DNA from 3 places in the Paenibacillus sp. Y412MC10 genome. Region 3 is predicted to be linked to each of the others. Evidence: riboswitches for the same ligand, from Rfam matches in the RefSeq annotation. Region 3 holds a riboswitch; each other region holds the start of a gene.
What was found. Region 3 has a riboswitch for ZMP and ZTP ahead of rpiB (ribose 5-phosphate isomerase B). Riboswitches for the same ligand answer to the same signal wherever they lie in the genome.
Positions count from the first base shown of each region.

Region 1 (10,770 bases), 2.4 Mb from region 3:
GTTGTTGAAATCGTGGATTGGGCTGGCGATCCGGCCAAAGCCGTTATACAAGAAGAGGATAGAATGCGCTTATCCCCTCGAAAATCGTTCGAAAAATGGAGGCAGGTGGTGGAGGGCACTTCATACTCATGGAAGTCTCAGGAATTAAGCGTACTCCCCCAATTGAAATCGATTGTCCGCAAGCAAACCGATGTTCAATTAAGACAAGCCAAAGAACAGGCCATTCAGAATGCACGCATATTCAGGGAGAACGAGGAGCGGTATTTGCAGCTTATGGGCCACTCCCCCGTAGCCTTCTTGTCACTGACAACGGCGGGAACCATCGTGTATTGCAATTCGCGGGCCGAGACGCTGTTTGGCGCAACGAGGCCCGAGGAACTGCTCCAGCTTGAAATATACACCTTAGCTAGCGATAGTTCCCGCCTGGGTCTAAAAGAGCAAATCAAACGGATGGATCAGAATCAAGCCCAGCTCGTTTCCGGCAGCGGCTGGTTCGAAACGCTGGATGGAAAGGGAATCGAACTTGAATATATGCTGGCAGCCATCCATCAGGGACGCAAATCATCCATTATGGTCATTTTGAGAGAGGGCACACCGGATGGAGGCCCCGATCGCGTATATTCCGATGTATTGAACCAGCTTCAGAGCTACGTGACAACTGATCCGTTGACCGAACTGCCCAATCCGGCAACATTCGAAAAAGAACTGGCGACGGATTGGAAGGAATGCATTCAGAATCAGGTTTCTCTGGCCTTGTTGATGGTCGATATCGATGATTTCCGGGTGTATAACACGCTTCATGGTTTATACGGCGGGGATTTATGTTTGCAATGGATTGCCGACGCACTGAAAATCATAGGCGAATACTATGGAGCGGCCGTTTCGCGTTACGGCGGCGGAACCTTTATATTGAAGATCAAAGATACCGATCCCGACCGAACCTATGAAGTGGCTGAGAAGATACGTCAAGGCGTCCTGGCGCTCAGCATCCCCAAGGACCGAACGGAGGAAGACGGGTTTATGACGGTAAGCGTAGGAGCGGCTTGCCTAACGCCTACCTCCATGCTGAGTCTTTCCCATTTGACTGACGAAACGGAGAAAGCCATGCATATTGCCAAGAGCAAGGGGAAGAACAGAGTCACGCTATATGGATATGAAACGGATTGATGTCCGTTGGAACCAAGAGGAAGTTGGATAATCAAAAGCCTGCAGCTCCATTATGGAGCTGCAGGCTTCTTTGCTGTATTATATCCCTGTACATATGATGCTAAAATGAAGGCTGGAGTTGAACGAGTGGAAGTTGGAGGTGTTGCATGACCCGATTGATGCAGCCGCGGAAAGCAGGAAGTAGAAGAAAGCGCGTCTTGTTGAGAGTTTTGCTGGGACTGATAGCCATCATGCTGGTTTATTCGATTAATGTGGGATACACGATTTGGAAATATGCAGGGCGAACGGTGAATATTCCCTCCGATGCAGCGATCGTTCTGGGTGCCGCAGTATGGAAGGGGAAACCTTCGCCTGTGTTTCAGGGGCGCATCGATCATGCGTTATGGCTGTATGATCAACAATACGTAGACAAGCTCATTTTTACAGGGGGACGCGGGTCGGAAGAGGAAGTGGCCGAATCGGAAGCTGCTAAACAATATGCCATCGAACACGGCGTTCCGGAGAGGGACATCCTGGTAGAGACGAGTTCGACGATCACCGAGCAAAACCTGTACTATGCCAACAAGATAGGCGATGCGGCAGGGCTGTCCTCGTATCTCATCGTGAGCGATCCGCTGCACATGAAGCGGGCGATGGCGATGGCTGAAGATATGGGTCTCGAAGCCAATCCTTCCCCCGCGTCACGGAGCGCTTACCAAAGCGTAAGAAGCAAGCTCCCCTTTTTATGCAGAGAAGTCTTTTATTATATCGGTTATCATCTGACAAAACCCTTTCGATAAAAGATCCGATCATGCGCAGTTTGCGTGTTAGTCCAGACTTCCGAGATCGTTGGCAAGCATCTGATGGCTTTCCTTATCCGTTACCTTGTCGAGATAACTTGCCGCTTTTTGCTTGGATGCCAATGCATGCTCCTTGTTCCCCAGAACCAGATAGGCCCGCGCTTCCGCTTCGTATCCGTAACCGATGTAGAAGGGTTCGAGGTTAGCCGATGACCCGATCGTGATGCAGCGCTTGGCATAATGCAGTGCTTGATCGCCCTGACCCGTTACCGCGTATACTCGGGAGAGCTGCCAATACCCTATAGACAGGTTGCGCTCTGTATGATCCGCCACCCGGCTCCAATGCCAAAAGGAAGCATGACACATGTGAATCATGTTCTCTTCGTCTTCCGGCGTCCGCTGCTTCTTCTCCAAGATATCCCAGACCTGATTGAAGCAGTTTATTGCAAATTGTTTATGTAAGTTTGAATCTTGAATGTCCATGCCTATGTCCTCCGATATATGTACGCATTATAGAGCAGGTAAATGGATCGTAAAGGTTGTCCCATGATCAGGAGTGCTCTCCACGTTCATCGTACCGCCGTGATTATGAATAATATTCTTGGTAATCATGAGACCGAGTCCCGTGCCGGTGTCTTTCGTTGTAAAAAAGGGCTGTCCCAGTGATTGGATCTGATCCTGCGTCATCCCAACGCCTTCATCCTGCACGATAATTTGCACCTCGGGCCCGCTGTGCACAATGTCCAAGGTGATGCTTCCCCCGTCATTCATCGCCTCCATCGCGTTTTTCAGCAGATTGATGAACACTTGTTTGAGCTGGTTGACTTCGCCCTGTACATAGATCGGAACCAGTGGATAATGGGGAATGATCTCTATATTCTTGAGAGCGGCTTGCACCTTCATCAGCGTAATGATCTGATCCAGTATGGCCGACACGTCTATGGGTCCGCTCACGTGGGCGCCCTGCGGTTTGGAGAGCACCAAGAGCTCATTGACGATGAGCTCGATGCGTTTGAGCTCCGATTCGATGATTTCAAAATAAAGCTCGTTGCTGCGTTCCGCGGATCGCAATAACTTCACGAATCCATTAATCGATGTCAATGGATTTCGAATTTCATGAGCGATGCCGGCGGCCAATTGGCCGGCGGTCGTCAGCTTCTCGGATTGCATCACGCGGTCCTCTTCCATCCGCTGCTCCGTGATGTCCTTGAAGATGCCGACGGCCGCTTTCTCGCCTTCATATTGTATGATTAACGTGAATCCCGTGACCATCTTTTCCTGCCCGTCCAGACAGCGTATCAGATAATCGACGCTTCCGATTTCTCCGCTCTCGGCATACGTTGCCCTGCGTTTCATCAATGTGTGATGATACGATGCGTCGACGATCACGTCGGTTGAAATGCCCAGCACGTCACGGAGGTGCATCGCATTGACGAGCCGGAGCGCGGCAGAATTAACATAATGCACAATGCCTTTTTTAGTTATGAGCACGGAGAGAGGGAGCTCTTCCAGCAGCTGCAGAAACGAATTTTCCTTCTCGTTCAGCTTCTGTTCCTTCTGCTCCAGCTGTTTCATGAGCTGTCTCAGCAGCGTTCGATCCTCGAATTGTACCAAGTATCCCTTGGGCCCCCGCTCCGGATCGTGATCAACGCTGCAGCGTGCACTAAGGTATAACTCGCGATCAGACGGATGACGGTAAGCATATTCAACCGGGGGGACGGATGGCTGATGACCCTGGGCAGCCCTAGCGTTCTGAATCACTCGATTCAATAACTCGCGGAGGCTGTTTTCTTCTTGCGGCGCCCCGGCAGTTAACTCCTGCGGCGAGTAACCCAACAGATCACATAGTGCCGAATTGACCTTAAGAATCGTTCCATCTAGCGATACCAAAGCCATACCGATTACAGATTGTTCAAAGGCAAAATCATGATTAGGGCTGGAATAGGGCAGCACTGCAAGTCTCCTTTCAAATTTCTGGGAGGAATTGAATGTACCCATATTATAAGTGGGGCGATTTCATTCATCAATCCTTTAAAGCGATAGATCTAAGCAGGATATCTTTTTTTGCGTAAAATGTCAGTATCATCCATCCCATCATCTGCTGATTGAAAGCATGTGCGCCCTATAGCATCGAATCATCCATCCAAGCATGGCAAGGAAGCGAATGCGTCCCGCCACTCTTGAGGAGAAACCTGTTACGTCCATGATTTAAAGTTTCTCAGCCTTTGAATGCTTGATTCAAAGATAGCTTGAGCTCATCCGTAATGGGGCCCATCGGCAGGCGCAGGGTGTCCGATGAGATAAGGCCTTGCTTGGCAAGCAGCCATTTTAGCGGAGCGGGATTGGATTCTGCGAACAACTGATGAATAACGGGAAGCAGCACTTCAAACTCCGTTTCGGAACGAGAGTAATCCCCTTGGGCCGCTAATTGATACACACGGATAAAAGCCTCGGTATTCACATTGGCCGACGCCAAAATGCCCCCGGATGCACCATGACACAGCATCTCATGAAAGCGGACATCGTCCCCGCATAGAACAGGCTTCGTATCGTATGGAGACAAGCTTCTCATAAGCTCCGTACTCGCAGTGCTGTCCTTCATTCCGATGACACCGGGGATCTCCATGATTCTTCGAATGGCATCGACCGGTAAGGAAATTCCAGTGCGCGAAGGAACTTCGTACAAAATAACCGGTATCCCCACCTCCGCGACTTTGCAGAAATGTTGTATAATGCCCTCAATCGAAGGGCGGCTGTAATACGGCGTGACCACCAATACCGCGTCTGCCCCGATATGTCCTGCCCATTCCGTCCGCTTCATGCTGGAGAACGTATCGTTGGTACCCGTACCAATAATGACCGGCAATTGCCGCCCGTCCAGACCTTTTCGCGTTTCCTCCACCACTTGAACGACCTCTTCCCAAGTTACCGTCGGCGCCTCTCCGGTCGTACCGTTGATGATCAATCCTTGAATGTCATGGGATAACAAATTCTCCAAATAACGATGATAAGACGGAACATCCAATGCGTATTCATGTGAAAAGGGAGTGACCACCGGAACATAAATACCTCTCAAATCTTGCGGACTCAACATGATCTTTCCTCCATTTCATGAATTGTGGCTTTACTTTACCATGGGAATCGGGATCGGTGTTATCTATAATAATAGATAGTTATTATCAATATTATTGATGAGGAGAGAGCGATGGAACTGATCTATCTGCAAACCTTCAGGGAGGTTGCTGTTCGAAAGAGCTTTACTAAAGCTGCTGACGAATTGGGTTATGCACAATCCAGCGTTACCACCCAGATTCAGAAGCTGGAGAAGGAATACGGCGTCAAGCTGTTTGAACGGTATGGCAGAGGCCTGCGCCTGACGAAGTCAGGGGAGGAGCTGTTCAAGTATGCTGTCCAAATGCTGGATCTGTTCCAGCAGTCTAAGGAAAAGCTGACGAAACAAGGCGGGGGCATCTTATCGATTGGAACGATCGATTCGCTTGCCGCATATTTTCTTCCATCCGTCCTTCATCGGCTAAGACAGGAGCATGAAGATCTTGCCATCCGCTTGCAAACGGATCGTGAAGATAGCATCGTCAGTAAGGTAAGAGAGGGCGAGTACGATCTCGGGCTTATTCTGGAGAACAAACCGGAAGACACTTCATTGAATTGGATCTCGATCCGGGAAGAGCCCCTCCATCTGATTGCCCATCCGGATCATCCGCTTCACAGGTTGCCCGTCATCGAGCTGGAGCATCTGGCTGATTACGAATGGATTATGACCGAGGATACTTGCAATTACCGAATCATGTTGGAAAAAGTGCTGCGCGCCAGCGGAGCTCCCGTCCGTATTGGTTTGGAATTGGGCAACCCCGAGGCAATCAAAAGATATATCATGTCCGGCACCGGCATCTCCCTATTGCCGAGAATGGTAGCAGAGGAGGAAATCAAGAGGGGAGAGCTGGCGATTCTTCCCTTTCAACACCCAGACATTCGACTGGACATCCAGATTGTCGTTCATCCTAAGAAATGGCTGTCACACTCGCTTCAGGATATGATCGAAATGTTGAAGTCTAAATCCTAAGGACGCAGGCTGATATTGCATTTAACGAAAAGATTCAGTATCATTTATGTAACAATGTATAGGTTTATGTGTGACTGGCGTAGCATGGGGAACCATGAGGGAGCACATGAATGACAACGGCCGTACGCCTGGGCAGAGGTAAGGGAGTTTATTTCCCTTACCTCTTTATTATTTTCTTGGGCTTCTATCGTCTCTGAAACTATGAAAAGGGGATAAAACAACGATGTTCAAAACGAAAAAAATATTGCTGCTGGGATCCGGAGAACTAGGGAAAGAAGTCGTAATTGAAGCACAACGATTGGGTGTCCAAACCGTAGCCGTCGATCGTTATGCCGATGCTCCTGCCATGCACGTTGCCGATCACAGCCATGTGATCGATATGCTGGACGGAGAGAAGCTGCGCGCTATTATTGAGTTGGAAAAGCCGGACCTGATCGTTCCGGAGATTGAAGCGCTGGCTACTGCGGAGCTGGTGAAGCTGGAGGATGAGGGGTTTCGGGTGATTCCTACCGCCAGAGCCGCAAAGCTTACGATGGACCGTGAGGGGATCCGCCGGTTGGCATCAGAGGAGTTGGGACTGCCGACTGCGGAATATCGATTTGCCGATACCTATGAGGAATTCAAGCAGTCTGTCCTGGACATGGGTTTTCCGTGCGTGATCAAACCGCTGATGAGCTCCTCCGGCAAAGGTCAAAGCGTGTGCCGTTCGGAAGGGGATATCGAGTCCTGCTGGAACATCGCCATGGAAGGCGGCCGCGTGCAGAACGGAAGGGTGATCATTGAGGAATTCATTTCATTCCAGTCGGAAATCACGCTTCTGACCGTCCGCTCCGTCAATGGAACAAGCTTCTGTGCGCCGATCGGGCATATTCAGGAAAGCGGAGATTATATCGAATCGTGGCAGCCGCACGATATGTCTGAAGCGCAAATCGAGGAAGCTAAATATATTGCGCGGAAGATTACCGACGAGCTTGGCGGATACGGCTTGTTCGGCGTTGAATTATTTTTGGCCGAGGATAAGGTGTACTTCAGCGAGGTATCCCCGCGTCCGCATGATACTGGGCTGGTTACGCTGGTCACGCAAAATCTATCCGAATTTGCGCTTCATGTCCGTGCCATTCTCGGGTTTCCGATACCAGAGATCGAATTGATCACGCCGGGAGCCAGCCGCCCCCTGAAAGCCGGCCGAGAGCTGGAAGACTATACGATTACAGGCGCCGATCAAGCGCTGGCCGTTCCGAATACGCAGCTTCGCATGTTCGGCAAACCGGTAACCAAGGTCGGAAGACGAGTAGCAGTCGCGCTGTCAACCGCCGGCGATGTCGAAGAAGCGCGGTCACGTGCGAAGCTGGCCTTGGATAAGCTTGCCGTCGAAGAGGCATAAACATCGGAATTCCATAGGGATATCACATGTCATCATGTTGAAAAGGCCAACCGAAATGACCGGTTGGCCTTTTCAGTTATAGAGAAATCAGGGATCCAAATCGGGTACAGACTCTTCTAATGACGAGTACTTGCTTTTAGTTTTGATTTCGGGAATAAATAGGGAGAAATTTATGTTCTTTCATGATAAGATACACAAGAATACAAACGACCCTCACCCATTATAATGTTTCCATTCGATGCGATAAGCGCTGTTTGAAGCATAATATTTCAAATAAATCTCTAGAGGAACGTTTATTGACGGCATAGGAGAATCTACATGAGAGACATGACGCAAGGAAGTCCGATCAAGCTGATTATCATGTTTACCATCCCGCTTTTGATCGGTAATATTTTTCAACAATTTTACAACATGGCGGACACCCTTATCGTGGGACGTACCATTGGCGTGAACGCACTTGCAGCCGTTGGCTCGACAGGCAGCATTTTGTTTTTTGTCATCGGCTTTGCCCAAGGCTTGACGGCTGGCTTGTCTATCATAACGGCACAGCGTTTTGGAGCTAAGGATATCGCAGGCGTCCGCAAAAGCGTGGGAACGAGTATATGGATCAGTCTGGTGTTCACGGTATTCCTCACCATCGTGAGCGTTATATTTACGAGACCCGTCCTCGTCATGATGAACACCCCTGCCGAAATTTTGGATGATGCGTATTCGTATCTGATCGTCATTAACTGGGGCGTCGGCGCGGCCGTTCTGTTTAATTTGCTGGCTAACCTGCTCCGCGCTCTCGGCGACAGCCGGACGCCGCTTCTCTTCCTGGTCGTTGCAAGCATTCTGAACATCGTGCTCGACCTCTTATTCATTCTCGTATTTAAGATGGGAGTCGCCGGAGCCGGACTTGCCACGGTTGTATCGCAGCTGTTCTCCTGCCTGCTCTGTCTGATCTACATTCATAAGAAGGTCCCGCTCCTTCAATTCAAGAATGCCGACTGGTCCATCGATTGGAAATTTATTCGCCAGCATATGTGGGTAGGTTTTCCGATGGGCTTCCAAGCCTCCATTATCGCCATCGGAGCCATTATTCTGCAGATCACGCTAAACGGTCTCGGGGCATCAGCCGTTGCGGCTTATACCGCGGCTCAGAAGATTGATATGCTCGCCACGCAGCCGATGAGTTCCTTCGGGATTACGATGGCGACTTTTGCCGCTCAGAACTTCGGAGCGAATCGCATAGACCGGATCAAACTGGGGGTTAAGCAGTGTATTTGGCTCTCAGGATCATTCAGCATCGTCGTGGGCCTGCTGGTTATATTCGCGGGTCCTGCCGCCGTCAGCCTTTTTGTGGGTCAAGGCCAAGAGGAATTGATGTCGCTCAGCAGGCTGTATTTCTTATCGAACGGCAGCACCTATCTGCTTCTGTCGCTGCTCTTCATCTACCGCTTTACGCTTCAGGGGCTTGGTCAGAGCTTAATTCCCACTGTGGCGGGCATCATGGAGCTGATCATGCGGGTACTGGCTGCTATCTTCCTGACCGCGCAGATCGGCTTCCTCGGTGCAAGCCTGGCAAATCCGCTGGCTTGGCTGGGCGCCGTCATCCCGCTCGGCATCGCTTACTATCTGAGCATCAAGAGGTTAAGCACGCCGGTAAAACCCGTCTCCGTACCCGTTCAGGCATAAGGAATGCTGCACAATCGAATTCTGAACGAATCATGACTCCAGGAACAGGGAAGCACTGTTTCGCTGGAGTCGTGCATTCGTTCTTTTTTTGTGACAAAAAACATAATGTGGAAGATTCCCAATTTGGGTGCGGCGAGGTAAGATCACTATAGATTCAGTTTGCAACCGAACAGGACAGAAACGGGAGGGGTCGCATTGTATAAAGTGCTGTTAGTGGATGATGAAGCCGATGTGAGAGAAGGCCTCGTTCAGGAAATCCAATGGGAAGCCTGCGGATTCGAGATCAAGGGGACGGCGGAGAACGGAAGAGAGGCCGTGGAGGCTGCGGAGCGGTTAGAGCCGGATGTCGTTATTACCGATATCAGTATGCCCTTTCAGGATGGACTGCAGCTGGCCTCATGGCTAAGGGAGCATCAGCCGCTGTGCAAAATCGTGATTTTGACCGGCTATGACGAATTTGATTACGCCCGCCAAGCGATTACGCTCAGCGTGGATGAGTATTTGCTCAAGCCGTTCTCTGCCGAAAGCTTCATGGAGTTATTAGGCAAGATCAAGGACAAAATCGATATGGAGGTGGCGGAGCGTGAGGACGTGCGCCAATTGAAGGAGCATTACCGGACAAGCCTGCCTTTGCTTCGGGAATCGTTCCTGGCTTCGCTCTTAACCCGGAAACTGCCCCTCTCTATCATTGAGGAGAAAACTCGGAATTACGGCCTTCCACTGAACGGCGCCTGTTATCTCGCCGCGGTGATGGCTTTATATCCGGCGGCTGAGCATAAGGAGAGTGCTCCATCAAGCTCCCTGCGGCATTCCGGCGATATGGACTTGATGCTGCACGCCATGCTGAACATTGCGAAAGAGCTGATGGATCCCCTTTCTTTTGGAAGCGCATTCATATATCAGGATAGCATCGTGTTCTTGATTACGAATGACGGCTGCGAGGACGAGTCATGGTTTGGCGACCTGCAGGTGGCACTGGACCGTTTGCTCAAAAGCATTCTTCACTATCTGAAGCTGCCGGTTACGATCGGCGTGGGTTCCAGGGTCCGGACCCTGTCCGATCTTAAGCACTCCTACCAGGATGCGTTGCTGGCGCTGGACTACCGGCTGATTCTCGGCGCCGAGAAAGTCATCTTCATCGATGACGTGGAGAGTCCGAGGCAGGAAGGGATCCGTCTGGACGAATTGCAGGAGCAAGCGCTGATCCGCAATCTTAAGCTCGGAACCGCGGAGGAATTAAGTGAAGCGATTACGCACATATTCGATGAGCTGATCGGAGCATCCTGCACGATTCAAGAGGTTCAGATCTATCTCCTGGAAGTCGTAACGGCCATACTTCGAACGGCTAAAGAATCCGGGATCGAGCTTGAGGAGATGTTTGGAGCGGGGTATCAGCTGCATGCCGAGATCTTCAAGTTTTCCGGGCTACAGGAGGCTAAAGCTTGGCTTCAGGATGTCAGTTTGGCCATCCGCAAGCAAATCTCCAGCTCCAGGCAGCATGCCTATAAAGACATCGTGGAGAAAGCGCTCCAATACACGCGGGAGCATTACGGCGACCCGGATATATCGCTGCAGAAGCTGTGCATGCACCTGCATATCAGCACAGGCTATTTTAGTGGCGTTTTCAAAAAAGAGCTCAAAATGACCTATGTGCAGTACTTAATGCAGCTGCGGATGGAAAC
Region 1 is NC_013406.1:4,273,696-4,284,465, reverse strand. Features, by position in the region: gene GYMC10_RS33065 (diguanylate cyclase domain-containing protein) at 1-1,167, shown strand, start outside; gene GYMC10_RS18370 (YdcF family protein) at 1,314-1,946, shown strand; gene GYMC10_RS18365 (hypothetical protein) at 1,974-2,429, opposite strand; gene GYMC10_RS18360 (ATP-binding protein) at 2,457-3,899, opposite strand; gene dapA (4-hydroxy-tetrahydrodipicolinate synthase) at 4,165-5,040, opposite strand; gene GYMC10_RS18350 (LysR family transcriptional regulator) at 5,152-6,027, shown strand; ZMP/ZTP riboswitch at 6,088-6,168, shown strand; gene purT (phosphoribosylglycinamide formyltransferase 2) at 6,251-7,411, shown strand; gene GYMC10_RS18340 (MATE family efflux transporter) at 7,730-9,088, shown strand; gene GYMC10_RS18335 (response regulator) at 9,284-10,770, shown strand, end outside.
Region 1: it holds a riboswitch for ZMP and ZTP, as region 3 does, so the genes downstream of both, purT (phosphoribosylglycinamide formyltransferase 2) here and rpiB (ribose 5-phosphate isomerase B) in region 3, are expected to answer to the same signal.

Region 2 (10,770 bases), 2.2 Mb from region 3:
CGGCGCATAGAAATCAAAACCTCTGTCCAGCTCGCAAAAGGGACCGTGATCAAACTCCAGCGTATCCCTATTGAGCGGCTTGCCTGAAATATAGCCGGATTGGTAAATGTTTCGAAAATGGTCGGCCTCCGGAAGCAGCCCTTGCGGGGAAAACAGAAGCACGCCCTGTCCATCCAATTCAAAATAGTCCGGGCATTCCCACATATAGCCGAAATGCTGAAGTCGGGTTTGTATCTCCCCCTTGAATTCCCAAACCAACAGATCCGAGGATTCATAAACGACAGCCGCACCTGTCTGATTAACCCTTTGGGCACCGATGACGAACCGGTACTTGTCTTTGTCTTGCCATACTTTCGGATCCCGGAAGTGTTCGGTATATCCGTCCGGCACATGGTCAATCAACGGCTTATCGAGCTTCGTGATGGATCCGTCGCGGTCCATCACAGCCATGCATTGATAAGATTGCCTGTTCCATTCCTCATCCCGGGCATTCCCGGTATACATGAGGCATAGTTTGCCATCTTTCACGATACCGCTGCCCGAATAAGCGCCATATGTATCATGCGGGTGACCGGGTTCAATAGCGATGCCTTGGTTCTGCCAGACCACCAGATCTTTCGAGGAAGTATGGTACCAGTATTTCAAGCCGTGAAACGTGCCCAGAGGAAACCATTGGTAAAACAAGTGATACTCTCTGTTGTAATAAGAAAATCCATTGGGATCATTCATCAGGCCCATGATGGGCTGCACGTGAAATTTTTGCCTCCATTCGCTCAATCGCACTTTCTTCCTTAAGGAGGAAAGCTCTTCGGGAGAAGCCTGATCCAGGCGTCGGTATTTCAGTTCTCTGTCCATATCTCTTCTCCTTAAAAATAGGCTTCCTGAAAAATCAAACAGATCATGCTGCGCGTGCACGCGAATAAATCCAACTGCGGTGGAACCGGTTCCAATCAAAGGTAAAAATAATGAACTCAGTTCCAATACCAAGCAAACACTCGGATTGGAACCGGTTCCGTTATTTGAAGTATAAAATACCTAATTCAGATTGTCAACGCTTTCCCGATGAATCATCTCGCAATTCATGACCGTTAGGAAATCCACTGGCTCGTCGTTGACCAGCTTCATAATATGCTGTGCCGCGAGGTGGCCCGCTTGGAAATATCCGTATTTCACCGTTGTTAACCCGGGATGAATCACCTCGGTTACGTCGTATCCGCCAAATCCGGTAACGGAAAGTTGGTCAGGAATAGGGATGCCTTTCATGTGCGCCGCTTTCATCACGCCTAGCGCAATGTTGTCCGTGGCGCAGACCACGGCCGTTGGCAGCGTTCGGTTCAGCTCAAACATGGAGCATGCCGTCTTCACACCATCCGACATCTTGAATCCACTCTCATAGAGAACCGCTTCCGCCTCTTCATACTCGCTTACCGCTTTGAGGAACCCTTCCTTCCGCTTGACTCCGACGGCAACGTCCTTTTCCGTCACCCCGATATAGGCAATTTGACGATGTCCCATCGACAGCACGTACCGGCCCATGTCATAACCTGCGGCATAATCGTTATAGATCATGCTGTGGACATGGTCATGCTGTTGTCCGAGCAGAATGACCGGAATGTCGATCTCTTGAATCGCGGCAAGATGGGTTTCCGTCACCTGCGTGGCGAACAGAATAATGCCTGATATTTTTTGTCTGGCGAGATCATACAGCGCTTCGATCTCCCTGGATAAATCCTGGCTTGCGTTGATGATCAGAAGCTGATATCCGTGTTTTCTTAATTCTTCGTCCATGCCGGCGACCGTCTGCGATGCGGAGAAGGAGTCCAGACGTGGCATAATGGTGCCGATCATGCTCGTTTTTTTCGCTTTCAGGCTTTGCGCAAAAGAATTCGGGATATAGCCGGTTTCCTGAATAACCTGCTCAATCTTGCGGCGTGTCGCATGACTGACGGATCCTCCGTTCAAGAAACGGGAGACCGTGCTTTTGGCAACTCCGGCTTTGTGGGCAATATCGGCGATCGTGTTTTTCATGCCAAGATCTCCGGAGCCGTTAGCAGCGCAGCATCGAACGGATCATTCTCTGCAGCTCTCTGTTGTCCCGCACAACAGGCCATGATTCGTATAAACATGAATCTCTCCCCTTCGTAATTCGCTTATTCCTAACTATACCATGACGTCCAGGGGTCCGTGAAATGCGGGCTCCAAGCCTAGCATTGCATCGTCCATATTTGCTTCTATGTTCCAGGCTCTGGCATGAAATGAAGGATTCGAAGGGATGATTCAGTGAGCGCAGTGCACCCTTACTTCACATGTTAATGGTCAAGTGCATTCCCTTTGCCTTAGACGGTTCGCTCGGCCGATTCGACGGTATGCTTCAGCAATGTCGCAATCGTCACGGGGCCGACGCCCGCCGGTACCGGCGTGATTGCGGATGCCACCTTGGCGCAGGCTTCATAATCGCAGTCCCCGATATTTCCTTTATTGTAACCGGCGTCCAACACGACGGCACCCGGCTTGATCCAGTCCCCTTGAATGAAATTAGGCTTGCCTACGGCCGCAACCACAATATCCGCTTGGGACACAATCTCCCCAAGGTTCTTCGTTCTCGAATGGCAGATCGTAACCGTGGCGTTGCGATTGAGCAGCATCATCGATACCGGCTTGCCCAGAATCGGACTGCGTCCGACCACCACCGCATGCTTCCCTTCGATCGGCAGGCTGTAATAGTCCATAATCGCGATAATCGCCGCCGGCGTACATGACGGGTAATCGGCGAAACCAAACGCATTTTGCGAGAACCCGAGCGTGGTTACTCCATCCACGTCTTTTTTAATGTCGATGGCATCAAAAGCCGCCCGCTCATCGATATGGTGCGGTACCGGGTGCTGAAGCAGAATACCGTGGACGTTCGGATCCTCGTTCAGTGCTTGAATCGCGGCGATCAACTCCTCCGTCGTTGTCGATGTCTCCAGCACTACTTTCTTGGATATGATGCCAAGCCGCTCGCACGCATTTCCCTTCATCCGCACATAGGTCGCCGAAGCAGGATCATCGCCAACCAGAATCGTTGCCAGACAAGGGGTTACCCCTTGCTGTTTCAATTCTTGTACCTTCACCGCCAGCTTTGCCTTGATATCATCGGATACTTTTTTTCCATCCAAAATTACGGGTTCCTTACTCATGCTAATCCGCTCCTTCGCCATTGTATTAAAAAAACATAAAGAGGCAAGGCGACTCGAACGTCTCCTTACCTCTTGCCCAGGCGTACGGCATATGATCCCATGTGCTCCCTCTTGGTAACCCAAGCTACGCCAGTAACACATGGATAACTTTTTTTAATATATCACGACTTTGGACTTCGCGCCACCGGCTATGCGGCTGCTTTTTAATCGTAAAGTTTTTGATTTATTCCATGAAATCACGTATGTTGCCGATGGTACAAGCATAGAATGTCCTAAGAACAATTCGCTCCAGGAGGCCTTGATGAGATATCCGGCGATCTTCAAAATGCTGCCCTTTATACTGCCGCTTGTGTTCGTGATTCCGGTCTTGACGATATGGCTGCAGAGGGACTTAAACCCCATACCCAGCCAAGACCTACAGCAGATTAAAACCGTCTTCACGGGCATCTTCCTTGAGGCACTTCCTTTTATTTTGCTTGGAGTGCTGCTGTCGTCCCTTCTGCAGCTGTTCGTACAAGAGCAATGGGTGCGGCGTCTCACGCCGAAGAATCCGGTGGTTGGCGTCCTGTTCGCTTCCATGCTCGGCATCCTGTTTCCCATCTGCGAATGCGGGATGATCCCGGTCGTTCGCAGGTTGATGCTGAAAGGTATGCCCGCCTATATCGCCGTCACCTTTATCCTCAGCGGTCCTATTCTGAATCCCATTGTATTCGCATCAACGATCATGGCCTTCCGTTCGCATCCCGAAGTGACGATCGGACGAATGGGACTGGCTTTTGCAGTCGCGGTGACGACGGGTTTGCTCGTCTATGTTTTTTCAAAAAGCAGCCCCCTGAAGCGTTCTCTTCAAGAGTTCGCCGAACAGGGCTCCAGCAAGGGGGAACGTTTGTTGCATGAGCATCCCAAAACCTGGAGAAGCATGTTTGTCCACGCCGGAGACGAGCTGATCGAGATGTGCAAATATTTAGTCCTGGGTGCTTTCCTGACGGCCTGCATCCAATCCTTCATTCCGAGGGAGGAACTGCTGGCTCTGGGGAACGGTCCTGCCGCCTCCTATCTGTTCATGATGGGATTTGCCTTCATCCTGTCCCTCTGCTCAACTTCGGACGCCTTCGTGGCATCGGCATTCACGCACACCTTTACCGTCGGCCCGCTGGTTTCCTTCCTGGTTCTCGGCCCGATGCTGGATTTCAAAAGCCTGCTCATGCTGTCGGCTACCTTCAAGACCAAATTCGTGATCGGTTTAAGCCTGCTGGTGATTACGCTTGTCTTTATCGGCTCTGTAACCGTCAACGCGCTATTCGGCGGTTAGGTGTAGTAAACAAACTAGAGTGGCAATACACGAAAACGGTTGGAATAACGGCACCTTCAGGCTGTTATGCCTTCGGATATCCACTTGAGATTGGAGGTGTTCGGGACGTGAATCCCAGTCTGAGCCTGCGAAGCCACTATATGCTGCGGTCGCTGCTAATCGCAGCTCTAGCCGCCTATATCATGCATCTAAACGCATCAAATTCGCTGGACTATTACTTGGCTCCCCATATGCAGACCCTGCTTCTGCTCTGTCCCGTGCCGCTGTTGTTCATAGCTTTCGGCATGCTGTGGCACGCCATTGCGGGAGTTTCCGGCGAGGTGTGCGATTGCGAGCACCCCCTGCCCAGCGGACTGATCAAAAACATATCGGTTTACGGGTTATTCTCGGTGCCGCTGCTGTTCGGCCTGCTCCTGCCGGACCAAGCCCTCGGCAGCGATATGGCGGCCAAAAAAGGCATGATTTACACCTATCCGAACCCCGATGTTCGCCGTAAAACCGAGGAGCGGAATGCTCCCGCCGTATCGGGCATGGAGAAGCATGGAACGAATGATGACCTGGCGGCAGCGGAGGACATCGCACGGAACGAGCGTTTTGTTCCCAAAGACATCTACAGCGTGGAATTCGCGGAGCTGGCCAAGCGCTTATATACCTTACCCGTCATCCGAGTGGAGCCGGACATTTTCTCGGAGACCGTTGGGGCCATGGATATGTACAAACAGCATTTTCAAGGAAAGGCCATCACCGTCCAAGGATTTGTTTTCCGCGATGGACATATGAACGAAGACGCCTTCGCCGTCAGCCGCTTCCTCGTGATGTGCTGCACGGCAGACGCCGTCCCGTTCGGGGTCATTGTGCGCGACGCGAATGCTTCGTCGTTCGCGAATGACGCGTGGGTTCAGATCGATGGCACGATCCAGGTCGCCAACGTGGACGGTAAGGAAACGCTGCAGATTCAAGCGGAACGGATTCAGCCGATCGAACAGCCGTCATCCCCTTACATTTTTACGAATCCGGACTCTGTCGCGGAGTTTGATGAACTGTATTCGAATGATATCGAGACCAAGGAGGAGATCAATAAATGAACAAGATACCCGTCGTGCTGATTAGCGGATTTTTGGGGAGCGGCAAAACCACGCTGCTCCTCAGGCTGCTGGCGTATGCCGCCAAACGGCAATGGAGAACCGCCGTCCTGATGAATGAGATGGGCGAACAGGACGTGGATGGCGATATCCTGTCCGGTGAAATGCCTGATCTTCCGATCGAGAAGCTGCTTGACGGCTGCATCTGCTGCACCAAACGCGACGAGCTGGGGCAAGCCCTGAAAAGCCTGTTAGATCAAAAGCCCGATCTCGTCTTCATCGAGACGACCGGAGTGGCGAATCCTGAACAGATTCTTGAGGATTTGCAGGATCCGTCACTGGTGGATCGAATATCGATCCGTGGCAAAATCGCCTTGGCCGACTGCAGCAAATTTCTCGAGTACAACAGCTTCTTTGCATCCAGTCGCGAGCTGGTCCGTACCCTGCGGGGACAAATCAGCTTCGCGGACCGGATCATCCTGAACAAGGCGGGAGAATGCGAAGAGAAACAGATCCATAAAGTCATTACCTCCATTAGAAAAATCAATACGACGGCAAGCCTGTCCGTAACCGACTACAGCCGTTTGGATGAGCATGAAATGTTTGCGGCCCTTCAGCTAGAGCCAACGGAGAATCATAGCCATTCATCTCATTCTTCGAACCGGCAAGGGAGTCCTGCGGACCGCCTGCAAGGCAGCGCTTGGACCGGCGAAGAAGATCGGAGCAAGCTGGGTCGCCGCAACCATGAAGGAGCTTTCATTCATAATGAGCATCGCCATCGCCATGGTCATGAAGAGGAGGCCGGACACGGCAGCCATTCCTATACCGGCCTGGATACCTTGACTCTATCTGCACCGACCCCTTTCCCGCTTGAGATCAGCCTCATCGAAACCTTTCTCGCTGCACGCGGTTCCGGCCTGCTACGGGCCAAAGGATATATTCAGCTCTCCACGGGTCCCTCCCTGGTTCAGTGGGCAGGTTCACAGCTTGCCATCGAGCCCAGCACGCTGAAGCTGCAGCGCGGCTATCTTACGTTAATCGGCCATCGCCTGGATAAAACGCGCATTGTCCAGCAGTGGGAGGATTTGCTCAGCGGCGTGGTGCAGTGACATTTGAATGCATGCAGGGATATGAAAAAAAGATAAGGAGATCCTCAGGGATCTCCTTTTTTTCGGTTCGCTTATGTTTAGTCCCTGGGATAATTCACTTCCATAATATCCATAAAAGGAACCTTCGTAATGACGCCGTTCTGTTTCATATGCACCTTCCCTGTGCGGGAGTCCATTTGATCGATTTGTCCGCGGACCGCCTCTTCCCATCCCCAGACCGTCAGTACGATGATCGATTCCTCCTGATAAGCTTCCGTAAGCTGATTTCCGAGCTCTTCCAGTACAAACTCATCCCTGGTGGGTCGCTTTGGAACTTTTGCTTTTGCCATAATCTTGTCCTCCTGATTTATGTTGTTCATGCGTCAGCATTACATTTTCAATGAAAACGAATCTTTCATCCATTCTATGAATTAGGAATCTACTATCTATTATACATCAAATGCGATTCAGAATTCTCGGGCTCTCCCAGGATTCAGATTATCTGAAGGAACTATGGACTCGATTCGCTTTTTTATACAAAAGACTTGATTTTCAGAAAATAAACATATATGATTGACCCATCAACCATTGACGAGTCAATGAATTGAAGGAGGTCTTTATCATCTCTACATGCCATACACAAGACCTGCTGTACTTGCTAATGCATCTGAATAAGCACATTGCGACTCGGTTTGAACGATGTGCCGGTGTTAGTCCCAATCGGCTGGAACTCCTCTGCAAACTGACCGGCGGCGAAATTAGCCAGTCGGATCTCCAGAAGGCAGTGTCTATCGATCCGGCTGCGGTGACCCGTCATGTTCAACAGCTGGAAGCGGAAGGATTGCTTCTGCGGACGAGATGCGAGAATGACAACCGGATTACGTTGGTTCAGCTAACTGAAGTGGGCAAAAGTAAAGTCGCAGCGTTTAAGGCGGAGAAAGATCGATTTATGGAGGAACTGCAGGCAGACCTCACGGAATCAGAACGACTTGCGCTTGTTCATGCTTTACAGAAACTGAACAGCCAGATTCAACGGATGAAACACCCAAGCAAAACCGATTAACTTATAGAGACTAAAGGAGAGAATACCATGTCTGTAACGACCCTAAACAATGATTATAAAGAAATTATTACTTCCCGCCGCTCTGTGCGGGTATACGACCCATCGGTCAAAATCAGCCGTGAAGAGATGACTGAAATTTTGGAAGAAGCGACTTTGGCTCCGTCATCCGTTAATCTTCAGCCTTGGAGATTTCTTGTCGTTGATAGCCCGGAAGGAAAAGCGACGCTTGAAGAGCTGGCACCAGGGAACAAAACACAAGTTTCAACTTCTTCGGCAGTCATTGCGGTATTTGGAGATATGAACGCATTCGACAATGCAGATGAGATTATGAGCACTGCTGTGGAACGCGGTTATCTGCCGCAAGAGATAAAAGATCAGATGATGGCGAACTATACCGATCTATTCGGACGTATTCCGGCACAGGCTTTCCGCGAAATGATCCTTATCGATAGCGGCTTGGTTTCCATGCAGCTTATGCTTGCTGCCCGTGCCCGTGGATATGACACGAACCCCATCGGCGGATACGACAAATCCCGAATTGCAGAAGCATTTGGTATGGAGAAAGAACGTTATGTGCCGGTCATGCTCATCTCGGTAGGTAAAGCTGCCAAAGAAGCGCGTTTGACGACTCGTCTTCCTATTGACCGTATTGCAGAGTGGAAGTGAGGCATAGCGATGATTATTATTCATGCAGAAATGAAAGTAAACGGCGAACGAGAGGCTGAATTTCTGGAATCCGTAAAAGAACTTATTGAAGCATCCCGTGCGGAACAAGGAAATGAATCTTATAAGCTGCTCAAAGATACGGAGCAGGATAACACGTATCTCATGGTTGAACAGTGGAAAGACCAGGAAGCTGTGGGGCTCCACAATGCGAGCAGCCATTTTCAGGCGTTTGTGGCTAAAGCTCCAAAATACCTGACAGCTCCGCTAAACGTGCAGGCCTATGCAGGCCAACTGATCAACAAATAATGAAGCAAACTATATTCCGTATTAAAAAGCCAACTCGTTTAGACGAGTTGGCTTTTTTTATGCTATTACTCCATTCCATATCGGATCGAACAGATAAGCAGCCTTACAGCGATAGCTCTTCGATGACCATCCATGGCAGCGGATTGTGAAACGTTGACCAGTCCAGCTGCATTTCCCGGTCGGTCAACAAACACTCGTCCAGCTCCCGCTCGATTTGTTCCTGTTCCATCCCAATCCCGATCATCACGAGCTCGGTCATCCGATCTCCCCAGACGTTATCCCATTTCCTTCGCACATCCGGCTCACTTCGTAACAGCTCCTGCTGCTCCTGCTCGGTTAAAGCCGCGACCCAGTATCCTGCAGGCCCGAACTGAATCGAAGGTCCGGCCTGGCTCACACTTGCCGCAACATCCTCGCGCACGGCCAGCCAAGCGATCCCTTTCGCACGTACGACTTCTTCCGGCCAATCACCCATGAATGCCGCCAACCGCTCCGGATGAAACGGTCTTCTTCTCCGATAGACAAAAGAGCTGATGCCGTATTCATCCGTTTCCGGCACGTGCTCCTCCTTCTGAAGCTCCTGGATCCAGCCGGGGGACTGACTGGCTTTTTCAAAATCGAATAAACCGGTATTCAGAATTTCCGCAGGTGCCACTTGTCCCTTCACGGTGCGGATGATTTTGGCGCTTGGCTGAAGCTTTCGCAGTATGCCCTCTACCTTGGCCAATTCGTCCTCGCTTACCAGATCGCATTTGTTCAACAGCAGCACATCGCAAGTCTCTACCTGGTCGATTAACAAATCCACCACTTCCCGCGTATCCTCTTCGCTCAGCGCTTCCTTCCGATCAAGCAGGCTTTGCCCCGAAGAGAAATCTTTCCAGAATCGGTTCGCGTCCACCACCGTTACCATGCAATCAAGCCGGGCGAGATCGGACAGCTGTACGCCGGACACCTCATCCGGGTAAACAAAGGTCTGCGCAACGGGCACGGGCTCGCTGATTCCCGTCGATTCGATCAGTATGTAATCAAAACGCTTCTCTTGAGCCAGCTTCTGAACTTCCTGCACCAAATCTTCCCGGAGCGTGCAGCAGATGCAGCCATTGGACATTTCGACCAGCTTCTCATCCGTTCGGGACAGGCTTCCTTCCCCTCTCACCAAATCCGCATCGATGTTCACTTCGCTCATGTCGTTCACGATGACCGCTACCTTCAACCCTTCGCGATTATGAAGCACGTGATTCAGGACCGTCGTTTTGCCTGAACCGAGGTAACCGCTAAGAACAGTAACCGGAATTCTATTGTTGTTATTCATCAAATGAACTTCCTCCATTCCTTAATCGTAATAATTACGATTTATACGGTATGATGATATATCCCCTCCATTAAATTGTCAATCCTTCACGTTTAAAAACATTTCTACAAGCAGAAAAAATCTCCGGAAATCAATTTCATAATATTCCTTTACAAGAATATTCTCAAAATGGTATATTACAATTAATCATTGGTTAATCTTTACAAATAAGGAGGATACGTTATGAGCCAAGACGTAATTTCGTTCATTGAAAACCTGAGTTTGCCTTGGCAAGCAGAAGTCGGCAAAAAGCTTCGACTTATGATCCATGAAGCCATTCCGGAGGTAGAAGAACGGATTCAGTACAAAAAACCGCATTTTCTCAAAAACGGACACTATGCAGCCGTGATTTCGCCATCCAAAGATGCAATCGCCTTTATGATCATGAACACAACCAATCTAGAAGTCCCTTCAACTTTCGATGGTCCACCCGAACGGAAATGGCTCAAAATTCGAAAAGACGATACTCCTGACTATGAACAGCTATCCGAATTATTAGTTCAAGCATCAAGTTCGTTGTAATAACCAGATCGGGGGTAAGGTCCCATGAAACAGACAACGTTGAACGCGCTAGCCGAACCTAACCGATTACAGATGGTCGAACTGTTACGAGAAGGTCCTTTAACCGTCAATCAGATTGCCGAACGTCTTCAAATCCGGCAACCTCAGACTTCCAAACATTTAAAAATATTGCATGAAGCTGGACTGGTAGAAGTCCAAGCG
Region 2 is NC_013406.1:4,443,118-4,453,887, forward strand. Features, by position in the region: gene GYMC10_RS19135 (glycoside hydrolase family 32 protein) at 1-855, opposite strand, end outside; gene GYMC10_RS19140 (LacI family DNA-binding transcriptional regulator) at 1,036-2,028, opposite strand; gene GYMC10_RS19145 (bifunctional 5,10-methylenetetrahydrofolate dehydrogenase/5,10-methenyltetrahydrofolate cyclohydrolase) at 2,337-3,179, opposite strand; ZMP/ZTP riboswitch at 3,247-3,326, opposite strand; gene GYMC10_RS19150 (permease) at 3,481-4,491, shown strand; gene GYMC10_RS19155 (TIGR03943 family putative permease subunit) at 4,599-5,576, shown strand; gene GYMC10_RS19160 (CobW family GTP-binding protein) at 5,573-6,682, shown strand; gene GYMC10_RS19165 (YolD-like family protein) at 6,760-7,011, opposite strand; gene GYMC10_RS19170 (MarR family winged helix-turn-helix transcriptional regulator) at 7,266-7,724, shown strand; gene GYMC10_RS19175 (nitroreductase family protein) at 7,752-8,390, shown strand; gene GYMC10_RS19180 (putative quinol monooxygenase) at 8,400-8,696, shown strand; gene GYMC10_RS19185 (GTP-binding protein) at 8,800-10,008, opposite strand; gene GYMC10_RS19190 (DUF1801 domain-containing protein) at 10,231-10,569, shown strand; gene GYMC10_RS19195 (ArsR/SmtB family transcription factor) at 10,594-10,770, shown strand, end outside.
Region 2: it holds a riboswitch for ZMP and ZTP, as region 3 does, so the genes downstream of both, GYMC10_RS19145 (bifunctional 5,10-methylenetetrahydrofolate dehydrogenase/5,10-methenyltetrahydrofolate cyclohydrolase) here and rpiB (ribose 5-phosphate isomerase B) in region 3, are expected to answer to the same signal.

Region 3 (10,770 bases):
AGTGCATGCTCGCCTTTGTACATGAAGTACTCGCCCATTGCGCAGCCTGCGTATGGAGCGATGTACTGCAGCGGAGCCGGCTCGGAAGCCGAAGCCGTAACAACGATCGTGTACTCCAGCGCGCCATGACGGCGAAGAGTTTCAACAACCTGTGCTACAGTGGACTGCTTTTGCCCGATGGCTACATAAATACATTTAACGCCGCTGCCTTTTTGGTTCAGGATCGTATCGATGGCTACGGTCGTTTTACCTGTTTGGCGGTCACCGATGATCAGCTCGCGCTGACCGCGGCCGATAGGTACCATCGCGTCGATCGCTTTAATACCGGTTTGCATCGGCTCATGAACGGATTTACGGTCGATAACGCCTGGTGCACTGCTCTCAACCGGACGGAATGCAGTCGCTTCGATCGGGCCTTTGCCGTCAAGCGGCTGACCCAGCGGATTCACGACGCGTCCAAGCAGAGCTTCGCCTACAGGAACCTCCATGATACGTCCTGTACGCTTTACCTGATCGCCTTCCTTGATTTCGGAGTAAGGTCCCAGGATAACGACACCGACATTGCTCTCCTCAAGGTTCAGCGCCAGACCGAACACGCCGTTTTGGAACTCCAAAAGTTCCCCGGACATCGCGTTCTCCAGGCCGTACACGCGAGCAATACCGTCACTTACTTGAATTACCGTACCTACTTCAGAGACAGTGATATCGGATTTATATTCTTCAATTTGACTTTTGATTAAAGTACTGATTTCTTCAGGTCTGATACTCAACGTTTTCACCCCTATCTACTATGCTCGTCTATTAAAAGACTTTTCGAGACGTTCCAGCTTCCCGGCAATGCTTCCGTCATACAGCTTGTCGCCAATGACAACTTTCAGGCCGCCGAGCAAACTTTCGTCCACAACATTGGTCACGCGGATCTTCTGATGTGCTAACTGTCCGAATTCCGAAGCAACCTGTTCTTTTTCCTGATCGCTAAGCGGGTAGGTGGAGTACACAGTGGCGTCTGCCAATCCCAAGCTCGCACCTTGTATCTTCACATAGCTGTTCAGCAGTTCTGCGAACATCTCTGCACGCCCTCTGTCGAGAAGCAATTCGATCGTGTTCAATACAGGCTGCGATACCTTCCCTGCCAACGCCTGGCTGATTACGTTCATCTTCACGGACTGGGGAACATTCGGCGTGGCGATGAATTTCTGGATGTCGGCATCGCCTTCAATGGCATGCACGACAGCCCGCAATTCTTCTTCCACTTCCAGACCCTTCTGCTGCTGAGCCGCCACTTCGAACAGCGCCCGCGCATACCGCTTGGCTGCTACCGTATTTTGGCTCATGGTCTGCCTCCTACCTCTTTAAGGTATTGATCCACCAGTTCTTCTTGAGCTTGGTCATTCTTGACTTCACGTTCGATCAGCTTGGTCGCGATCTTCACGGAAACGCTGCCGATTTCGCTGCGAAGCTCTTCGACCGCTTTCTTCTTCTCATTCTCGATATCACGAACAGCTTCGGATTTCAGGCGAATCGCCTCTTCCTTAGCTTGTTCCATAATTTGCTCTGCTTGTTTGTTGCTAGTTTGTCTGGAACGCTCGATGATTTCGTGAGCATCTTGACGCGCTTGCTCCAGTGCCTTCTTCTGCTCTTCTACATATGCAGTCGCCTGCTGGCGGGTCTGTGCCGCTTCGTTCATCTGGCTCATGACCAGCTCACGACGCTGCTCCATGATGCCGAACAATTTGCTGAACGCAAACTTTTGAAGCAAAAGGTAAAGAATAACAAACGCGATAATAGTGATTACCATATTTTCCCAAAGAATTGTCATTGAGGTCACTCCTTTCCATCAACACGAAGTGCGGTGCCTAACAAAACGAAGGCGCGGATGGCATCGGCCCTCCCCGCCAAACCGTTGTATTGTTATTAAGAGAACATGATCAAGAACGCGATTACAGTAGCTGCCAAAGGAATAACCTCTACGATACCAACACCGATAAACATCGTTGTTTGCAATTGACCACGTGCTTCTGGTTGACGAGCGATAGACTCAACTGTTCTGCTTACGATCATACCGTTACCCAAACCTGCGCCAAGGGCGCCCAGACCTACTGCAATAGCTGCTGCCAAAAATTCCATTGTTAAATATCCTCCTTAAAATTGTTTCAAAATTGAAATTTGGTGAAACTATAGAAAATATCTCTTTCGAAAAACACCGCTGTTACGGCGGATTCGTCCGAGTTGATCAATGCTCTTCGTGAATCGTCGTTTGCGAGATGTATACCATTGTCAAAATCGTAAAGATAAACGCCTGCAATGCACCAATGAAGATACTGAAACCTTGCCATGCGGCCATGAACGGAATGCCGTAGAAGCCGGTTTTCAGAATCACCGTGATCAGTACCTCGCCGGCAAATATGTTGGCGTAAAGCCGGATTGCCAGAGCGATAGGTTTTGCCAGGTTCTCAATGATATTGAGCGGCAGGAAGATCGGGAACGGTTCGATGTAATGCTTCAGGTAATGCTTGCGATTCAGCTTCAGGCCCAGGTAGTTCATGAGCACGAATACAACGATCGCAAGACCGGCCGTAACGGAAATGTCCGCTGTTGGCGACTTCCACCACAATACGTGAGCATAGTGGCCATGTTCAAGTCCGAGTGTAGCCAGAATTGGCTGTCCAAAGACTGTGAAGTTCTCCGGCAAGTCGGTGATAATTGAGAACGGCAAGCCCAGCAAGTTGGCTACAAAGATGAACAGGATCAGAGTAAGCCCCAACGATATGTAAGCTTTCCCTTTCTTCAGATCCATCGCACTCGCTACGACGCCTTGCACAAATTCCACTACCCATTCCATGAAGTTTTGCAGTTTGGAAGGGTTTTCGACAGATAGACTACGTACCGCCAGCCGGCATAATACGAACACCACCACACAGGTGACAAGAAGCATTATGACCGCCGATAGGTCAATATTCAATCCGCCAAGTTTGATAATCGGTGAATCATGCATATAATTGTTTTCACCCCTTTCCAAGTTAGCGCTGATCAATGATTGTTTCTCAAACTGAACACAATGCTGACAGGAATGGTCAACAATTGGGGTATGAACAGACCGGCGATTGCACCGCCGAGGGATACCTGTTCGAGTTTCACGGCGAAGATCACAATCAGAAGCCCGATGCACAATCTCGTAATGAAGCCGAAGTTGTACTTTTTCGGTTCCGGATCGACAGCCAATTGCGCCAGCTGCTGCACTTTCATGGAGAGGAAGCGTACATTAAACAAGCCCGCCGCCATGCCCATGATCAACCCCATAATTATCGGGCGGAATTCCGGATAGAGAGCCCATCCGAGAAACAAGGCAGACAATAAGAGTAGCGATACTCTAAATACAGCGTTCACAATGGAAGTCAAATCATTCACGCCTGCGCCCCCAAAAACTTTTTAATGAGAAGAGCGATATTCAAAATCCCTACAAAGAGCCCCGAAAGCGTACCAATGGCAAGCCACACTCTGGGCCCGTCCAATTGATTCATGAGCCATCGCCCGGTAAAAAAACCGATGAGAATGTAAGCGGCAAGCAAACCGCCCGCCCCGCTAATGTATAGCGCTATCAACCAAGGGTTATCTTGACTTTTCGGATTTTTCATATGAACCTCTAATCCCAACTCATTTTACTGAATATAGCAAGAGTTTGTCAATGAATCGATTTGATGGATTTCCCGTGTAAAATCGGCGTTTTGAGCAGTCTAAATTGCGCAAAACGCCGCGGTAACCGTACAGTTCAACTGTATGCTGTCCCCTTGCCAATCAGAATACGGTAAACTATGCCTTTGTGAACATTCTGTGAAATTCCTCAGGACGCTCTTTTCGAATGCCAAAATGGTGCAAAATCGCATTGACAATTCGCTGGGAAGCTTGCCCATCCCCGTAAGGATTAGCTGCTTTGCTCATCTTGTCATAGAGCTCCTGATCGGTCAGCAGAGCCTTAATGCGTTCGTACACATTCTCTTCCTGGGTGCCTACCAGCTCCAGGGTGCCGGCTTCAATGCCCTCCGGACGTTCCGTCGTGTCCCGAAGCACCAGCGTCGGCACGCCGAAGGACGGAGCTTCCTCTTGCATGCCGCCCGAATCCGTAATGATGAAATGCGTACGTGTGTAGATATTATTCATATCCACGACATCCAGCGGTTCAATCAGCTTGATGCGCGGGTGGTTCCCCAAAATGCGGTGAGCCGGCTCTTTGACGGCAGGGCTCGGATGCACAGGGTAGACGATGGCGATATCCTCGAACTCGTCGGCAATGCGCTTCACCGCTTCAAAAATCTGACGGTGCGGCTCCCCTTGGGATTCGCGGCGGTGCGCCGTCATCAGGATCAGGCGCTTGTCCTGTGCCCAATCCAGAACCGGATGGGTATATCCTTCCCGCACCGTATACTGGAACACGTCCGTGGCGGTGTTGCCCGTCACGTAAATGCGGGATTCCGGCTTGTTCTCCTTGCGGAGATTCTCGGCAGACCAGTCCGTCGGCGCAAAGTGCAGATCGGCCAGCACGCCGGTCAGCTGACGGTTCATTTCTTCAGGATAAGGATTCAGCTTGTTCCATGTGCGAAGACCGGCCTCTACATGGCCGACCTGAATCTGCTGCAGGAAGGCTGCATAGCTGGCCAGGAACGTTGTCAGCGTGTCGCCGTGCACCAGCACGATATCCGGCTTGGCCTCGCGCAGGACAGGCTCAAGCCCCTCCAGAACGCGTACGGTGATCTCATTCAGCGTCTGACGGTCTTTCATCACGTCCAAGTCGTAGTCCGGAACAATCTTGAACACGTCAAGCACCTGATCCAGCATTTGCCGATGCTGCGCAGTTACACAAACCACCGATTCGATATGCTCCGGATGGCGCTGAAGTTCCAGAATAAGCGGCGCCATCTTGATCGCTTCGGGGCGGACCCCAAATATCGTCATCACTTTCACTTTTGACATGTTTGAAATTACCCCTCTTTGCATGCTTGTTTTTTCAAATATTCAAGTGGTACGAATGACAGGCAGGGCTCTTATTTCGTGCCGTACAGCCGATCTCCTGCATCACCCAGGCCCGGTACGATGTAGCCGTGGTCGTTGAGCCCTTCATCCAGAGCAGCAACGTAAATATCCACGTCCGGATGAGCGTCATGCACGGCCTTCACGCCTTCCGGCGCAGCCACGAGATTCATCATTTTGATCTGGGTGCAGCCGCGCTTCTTCAGCACGTCGATCGCAGCGATGGCCGATCCGCCCGTTGCCAGCATCGGATCGATGACGATCAATTCCCGCTCCGTCACGTCGGTTGGAAGCTTCGTATAATATTCCACGGGCTGAAGCGTTTCCGGGTCGCGGAACAATCCGACATGCCCTACCTTGGCAGCGGGAAGCAGCTTGACCACGCCGTCCAGCATGCCAAGACCCGCACGCAGGATCGGCACGAGGCCGAGCATCCGGCCGGAAATGACTTTCCCTTGGGTTTCGGCTACCGGCGTCTGAACAGATATCGATTCAAGGGGAACCTCCCGCGTAATTTCATAAGCCATCAAAGTCGCGACTTCATCTACCAATTCGCGAAAGTCTTTTGTGTTAGTCCGCATATCGCGTATAAATGTAAGTTTGTGTTGAATCAACGGGTGATCACAAATCACCAATTTTCCCATGTCTGGTCCCTCCGGTTTGAATGCAAATGTTATTTCAATATGGGCGTAAATACTTGTGAGCTCCATAAATCCTGTCTATTATATCATTCCCTCTAGTCAATTGACACCTGCACGAGTCATGTTTATTTCCGTGAGTTTTGACCTTATAACCGGATCTGCGTCAGCCCTGCACCTAGGTTTTCCATTTTCGCCTGTATTGATCCTCACCGCGAAGCGACCCGACCGGGAACATGCGAGCATAGCAATCTGGCCAGAATGTGACAGCTCCTAAAAGAGGACCCCACCTTCAGGTGGGGTCCTCTTATCATAGGCCTCTTATGCTGACGAAACTGTGATTAATATTTCATTTCGGCATAAAGAGGATATTGATCCGTAAGCTCAGCCACCAAACGGCCCGCTTTTTCCAGCGTTGCTTCGTCTTTAGGCTGCTTCAAGGTCATGGCAATAATCTTCGCGATTTTCACCATCGCCTGCTCATCCATGCCGCGGGAGGTTACCGCCGGCGTACCGATACGGATACCGCTCGTGACGAACGGGCTCGTCGGATCAAACGGGATGGCGTTCTTGTTGACGGTAATCCCGATGGAATCCAGCACCTTCTCTGCGTCTTTGCCGGTGATGTCCAGATTGCGGGTATCGACCAGCATCAGATGGTTATCGGTTCCGCCGGAAACGATGTTCAGGCCTTCCTCGATCAGGGTGTCAGCCAGCACTTTCGCGTTCTTCACGACGTTCTCTGCATACGTCTTGAAGGACGGATCCAATGCTTCGCCAAGCGCAACGGCCTTGGAAGCAATGACATGCATGAGCGGTCCGCCCTGGGAGCCTGGGAACACCGCTTTGTCGATCGCCTGTGCCCATGCCTTCTTGCACAGAATCATGCCGCCGCGAGGTCCGCGAAGGGTCTTGTGCGTCGTGGTGGTTACGAAATGGGCATGCGGAACCGGATTCGGGTGAAGACCCGCGGCAACGAGACCCGCAATATGAGCCATATCGACCATGAACAATGCGCCTACGTCGTTCGCGATGGCAGCAAGCTTCTCGAAATCAATGATGCGAGGATATGCACTTGCACCCGCCACGATCAGACGAGGACGGTGTTTGAAAGCCGCTTTGCGGACTTCGTCGTAATCGATAAGGAACGTGTCTTCCTGCACGCCGTATGCAACGAAATTGTACAGAAGGCCGGACGCGTTAACCGGGCTTCCGTGAGTCAAATGGCCGCCGTGGGCCAGGTTCATGCCGAGCACGGTATCTCCAGGCTTGAGCGCAGCCAAATACACCGCCATGTTCGCTTGGGCGCCGGAGTGCGGCTGAACGTTGGCATGCTCGGCACCGAACAATTCCTTCGCGCGGTCGCGGGCGATATCCTCCACGATATCCACTCGCTCACAGCCGCCGTAATAACGCTTGCCAGGGTAGCCTTCCGCATATTTATTCGTCAGCACCGTCCCCATGGCTTCCATAACCGCTTCGCTGACGATGTTCTCGGAGGCAATCAGCTCAATGTTGCTGCGTTGACGCTTCAGTTCCAAATCCATCGCTTCCAATACAGCCGGGTCATTCTTCCGCAAATGTTCCATCATGTTCATATCCTCCCATAATCAATCGTTATTTTCTCTTGCCAAGTCAAGACTACAAGTTTACCTAATGACTAAAGCGAGCTCTCATTCGAATCAATCGCACATTGTGGAATCATCCCGCTGCTCAAGCCGGTACACGGCGCGTTCCCCACCGATCAGCTTCGGCCGGGTGTAAGCCGCCGTTACGCGCGCATCGCCGATATAACGCTCGCTCGGCCTGAACGGAACCGCCACTCTCCGCAAATGCATGCCGATCAGCGTCTCGCCGATATCGACACCCGCATGGGCCTCAATGGATTCCGCAAGGCAGGGCTCCTTCATACTCCGATACGCCGCCGAGGCCATGGAGCCTCCCGCCCCCGGAATCGGTACAGCCGCCACTTCCGTCAGGCGCAGCTCTTCAAGCAGTCCCCGCTCCATGACTAGCGCCCGGTTCAAATGCTCACAGCATTGATAGGCTACAGCGAAGCCGAATTCCGCTTGAACCTCGGCAATGCCCTGAAGAAGCTGCTGCGCCGTTTCAAGAGCGCCGCCTGTGCCGATCCGGCGTCCGACCACTTCACTGGTGCTGGCTCCGATGACCAGCACCTTGCCCGGTCCTAAGGCTGCCGCTTCGGCCAGCTCGCGGACGATCCGCGCCGTCTGTTCGCTCAAGGAAACCTTGGAGATATCCGTCATGTCACAGTCCTCCCGATGAATTTTTTCACAGAAGATGCTTCATTCCATACGCAATAACCGCAGCAGCTTTACGCGTCGACCTATCGCGATTCGCTCTTCAGGTAACGCTCCTCGATGGCCTTGATCTTGTTTACGCGGCCGACATGACGTTCGCCCTGGCTGAAATCCGTTGTCAGCCATGCGCTGACGATCTCGGCAGCAAGCCCGGGGCCGACGACGCGCTCGCCCAGCGCAATCACGTTGCTGTCATTATGCTCACGCGTGGCTTTGGCCGAAAATACATCATGCGTCAGCGCGCAGCGGATGCCCGGCACCTTGTTGGCGGCAATGCTCATGCCGATTCCCGTTCCGCAGATCAGGATGCCCCGATCCGCTTCACCCGAGACCACCTTCTCGCACACCGGAAGCGCGTAATCGGGATAATCCACGGAATCGGAACAGCCGCAGCCAAGATCCTCCACCTCGTGTCCAAGACCCCGAATGACCTCCACGATCTCCTCTTTCAGACGAATGCCGGCATGATCGGTACCCAATGCAATTTTCATCTATGAAAAACCCCCTCGAATGTTCGCTTTTGCGTTTTAGCTTGTTTCATTATAACCCAAACTCCACGCAAAAGACGAAAAAAGAGCAGTCGGCGCACGTATTGTGCTCCAAATGCTCTTTGCCCAGGCGACCGGCCGTATATTCCGATGCTCCATCGTGGTTTCATCCACTTCGTCGCCAGTTACATCGGATTCATGTTTTTCACCTTCATCTTAAAGCAATACCCTGCGAAAGGCAAGCGGCTTTTTTAGCCATATTGAGCCCGGATCCAGATTTACTCTTCGCTTCCGTGGAAGCCGATCCTATTTATGCTGATCCGCTTCCAGCTTGTCCAGCAGGCGGAAGAGCGCCGTCCGAATCTCCGCCGCCGTCGCCTCGTACTCCTCCCGCGAGCCGCCGAAGGGATCGGAGATATCGAAGCTCGGAATGCGCTGGCGCAGCTCGATCAGACGCTCCCGGTCGCGGTCGCTGACATCGCGGCCCAGCGATCTGGCCAGCTCGAGCGTTGCGTACAGGCTGTCCTGCTCCCGCAGATCATCCAGCACCCGCCGGTCATCCTCCACAAATTCCTTCAGCGTGTGCATCTTGTCGGCGGCATGCGGGAACTGCCGAATCGCATACTGCTTATGCGACTGGGTCAGCGTCAGAATCAGGTCTGCCCATTCCACCAGATTCGCGGTCAGCGGCTTAGATACCAAGCGATCTTGAATATCCTGGTCCCGCAGTATCGATTCCGCATGACGGGATACCGGCATGCCGTCTACGGCCGAGACGCCGGCGGATTGCGTTTCCAGCGGAATGCCCCGCTGTTTGGCGAGCTTGCGCAGCATTCCTTCCGCCATCGGACTGCGGCAGGTATTCCCCGTGCAGACAAACAATATATTTTTCACGGTCCCGTACCTCCCCGTTGTAGGTTGTTTTGGGATTATTGTAACAAATATTGCGTCAAAAGATAAACATCACGCCAAAGATGATCAAAATCAGTCCGCCCAGCATTTCGCCGTACTCTCCCAGCTTGTTGCTCACCTGACGGCCGAGCAGCAGGCCGAGAATGGACAGCAAACCGCCCACGACGCCGAAGGAGATCACGATCAGCAGCACATCATCCACGAACATCCCGAGCGAAACGCCTACCGAGAAGGAGTCGATGCTGACGCTTAGCGAAAACAACAGCATGCCCAAGAACGCGGTAGGATGAATGCGCTGACCTTCCCCGCCCCGCCAAGCATTATACAGCATATGCCCGCCCAGCAGGAGGAGCAGCCCGCCTGCCGCAAACCCTGTGACGTGCCCCAGCAGCATGCCTACATAGCGGCCGGCAAACAAGCCGGCCAGCGGCATAAGCATGTGAAACAACGCGATCATGAAGCTGATGCCCAGCATATGGCCTAAACGCATGCCGCCTCTCATTCCGACTCCGATACCAAGCGAAAATGCGTCTAGCCCGAGTGCAACCGCCATCAGCAGAATCGCCGCAAGCTGTCCCGATTGGACAGACGCCTCCAACATCCCCATTCCCCCAAGTCCCATGGTCTTGTACACCATATGCGGACAAGGGGGAAATCATGCTAAAACCGTTTAATCGGCATCTTCATGGACGTGGATGATGTGATGTCCCGCGGCCTTCAGCAGCCGGTTCATGACGGCTGCGCCAAGCCCCTGGTCCGGGCACGCTTCGGCCAGGATGAAGGTCGCGCCTTCTTCATCGAAGCGGCGCAGGCCGGCGTACAGCCGGCGGGCCGCTTCCTCCGGCGCAGCCAGGCTGCCGAGCGAGACGGCAACGTCCGCAGCGTAGTGACCGATGTGCTCGTCGAACGACAGCACGCCGGTCACCTCCCCGCGCCGGGCCGCCGCCTCGAGCTCGGCCGCGATGCGTGCCGACACCGTATCGGCACGCGGGCCCTGGACCACGCACATCGCACCTTTCGGTGCGTAGTGCGTGTATTTCATGCCCGGCGAGCGCGGCGCCGGGCTCTCCGCCTCCCCGGCGGCGCGCTGCAGCGCCGGGTCCTGGCGCACGCTTGCCGCCACCGCGGCAAGCTGCTCGGCCGTGACGCCGCCCGGGCGGAGCACCGTGACGGCACCGTCTTCGCCGACCTGCACCACCGTCGACTCGACGCCCACCCCGGCCGGGCCGCCGTCGAGCACGCCGTCGATCGCCCCCGCCAGATCCTCCAGCACATGGCTGGCCAGCGTCGGGCTTGGCCGGCCGGAGCGATTCGCGCTCGGTGCGGCGAGCGGACAACCGGCGGCGCTGATCAGAGCCAGCGCCACGCGGTGATCCGGCATCCGCA
Region 3 is NC_013406.1:6,631,037-6,641,806, forward strand. Features, by position in the region: gene atpA (F0F1 ATP synthase subunit alpha) at 1-770, opposite strand, end outside; gene GYMC10_RS29350 (F0F1 ATP synthase subunit delta) at 789-1,334, opposite strand; gene atpF (F0F1 ATP synthase subunit B) at 1,331-1,819, opposite strand; gene atpE (F0F1 ATP synthase subunit C) at 1,915-2,127, opposite strand; gene atpB (F0F1 ATP synthase subunit A) at 2,234-2,995, opposite strand; gene GYMC10_RS29370 (ATP synthase subunit I) at 3,031-3,408, opposite strand; gene GYMC10_RS29375 (AtpZ/AtpI family protein) at 3,405-3,635, opposite strand; gene wecB (non-hydrolyzing UDP-N-acetylglucosamine 2-epimerase) at 3,811-4,968, opposite strand; gene upp (uracil phosphoribosyltransferase) at 5,040-5,669, opposite strand; gene glyA (serine hydroxymethyltransferase) at 6,005-7,255, opposite strand; gene GYMC10_RS29395 (TIGR01440 family protein) at 7,346-7,930, opposite strand; gene rpiB (ribose 5-phosphate isomerase B) at 8,011-8,475, opposite strand; ZMP/ZTP riboswitch at 8,590-8,671, opposite strand; gene GYMC10_RS29405 (low molecular weight protein arginine phosphatase) at 8,779-9,366, opposite strand; gene GYMC10_RS29410 (manganese efflux pump MntP family protein) at 9,422-9,985, opposite strand; gene GYMC10_RS29415 (L-threonylcarbamoyladenylate synthase) at 10,055-10,770, opposite strand, start outside.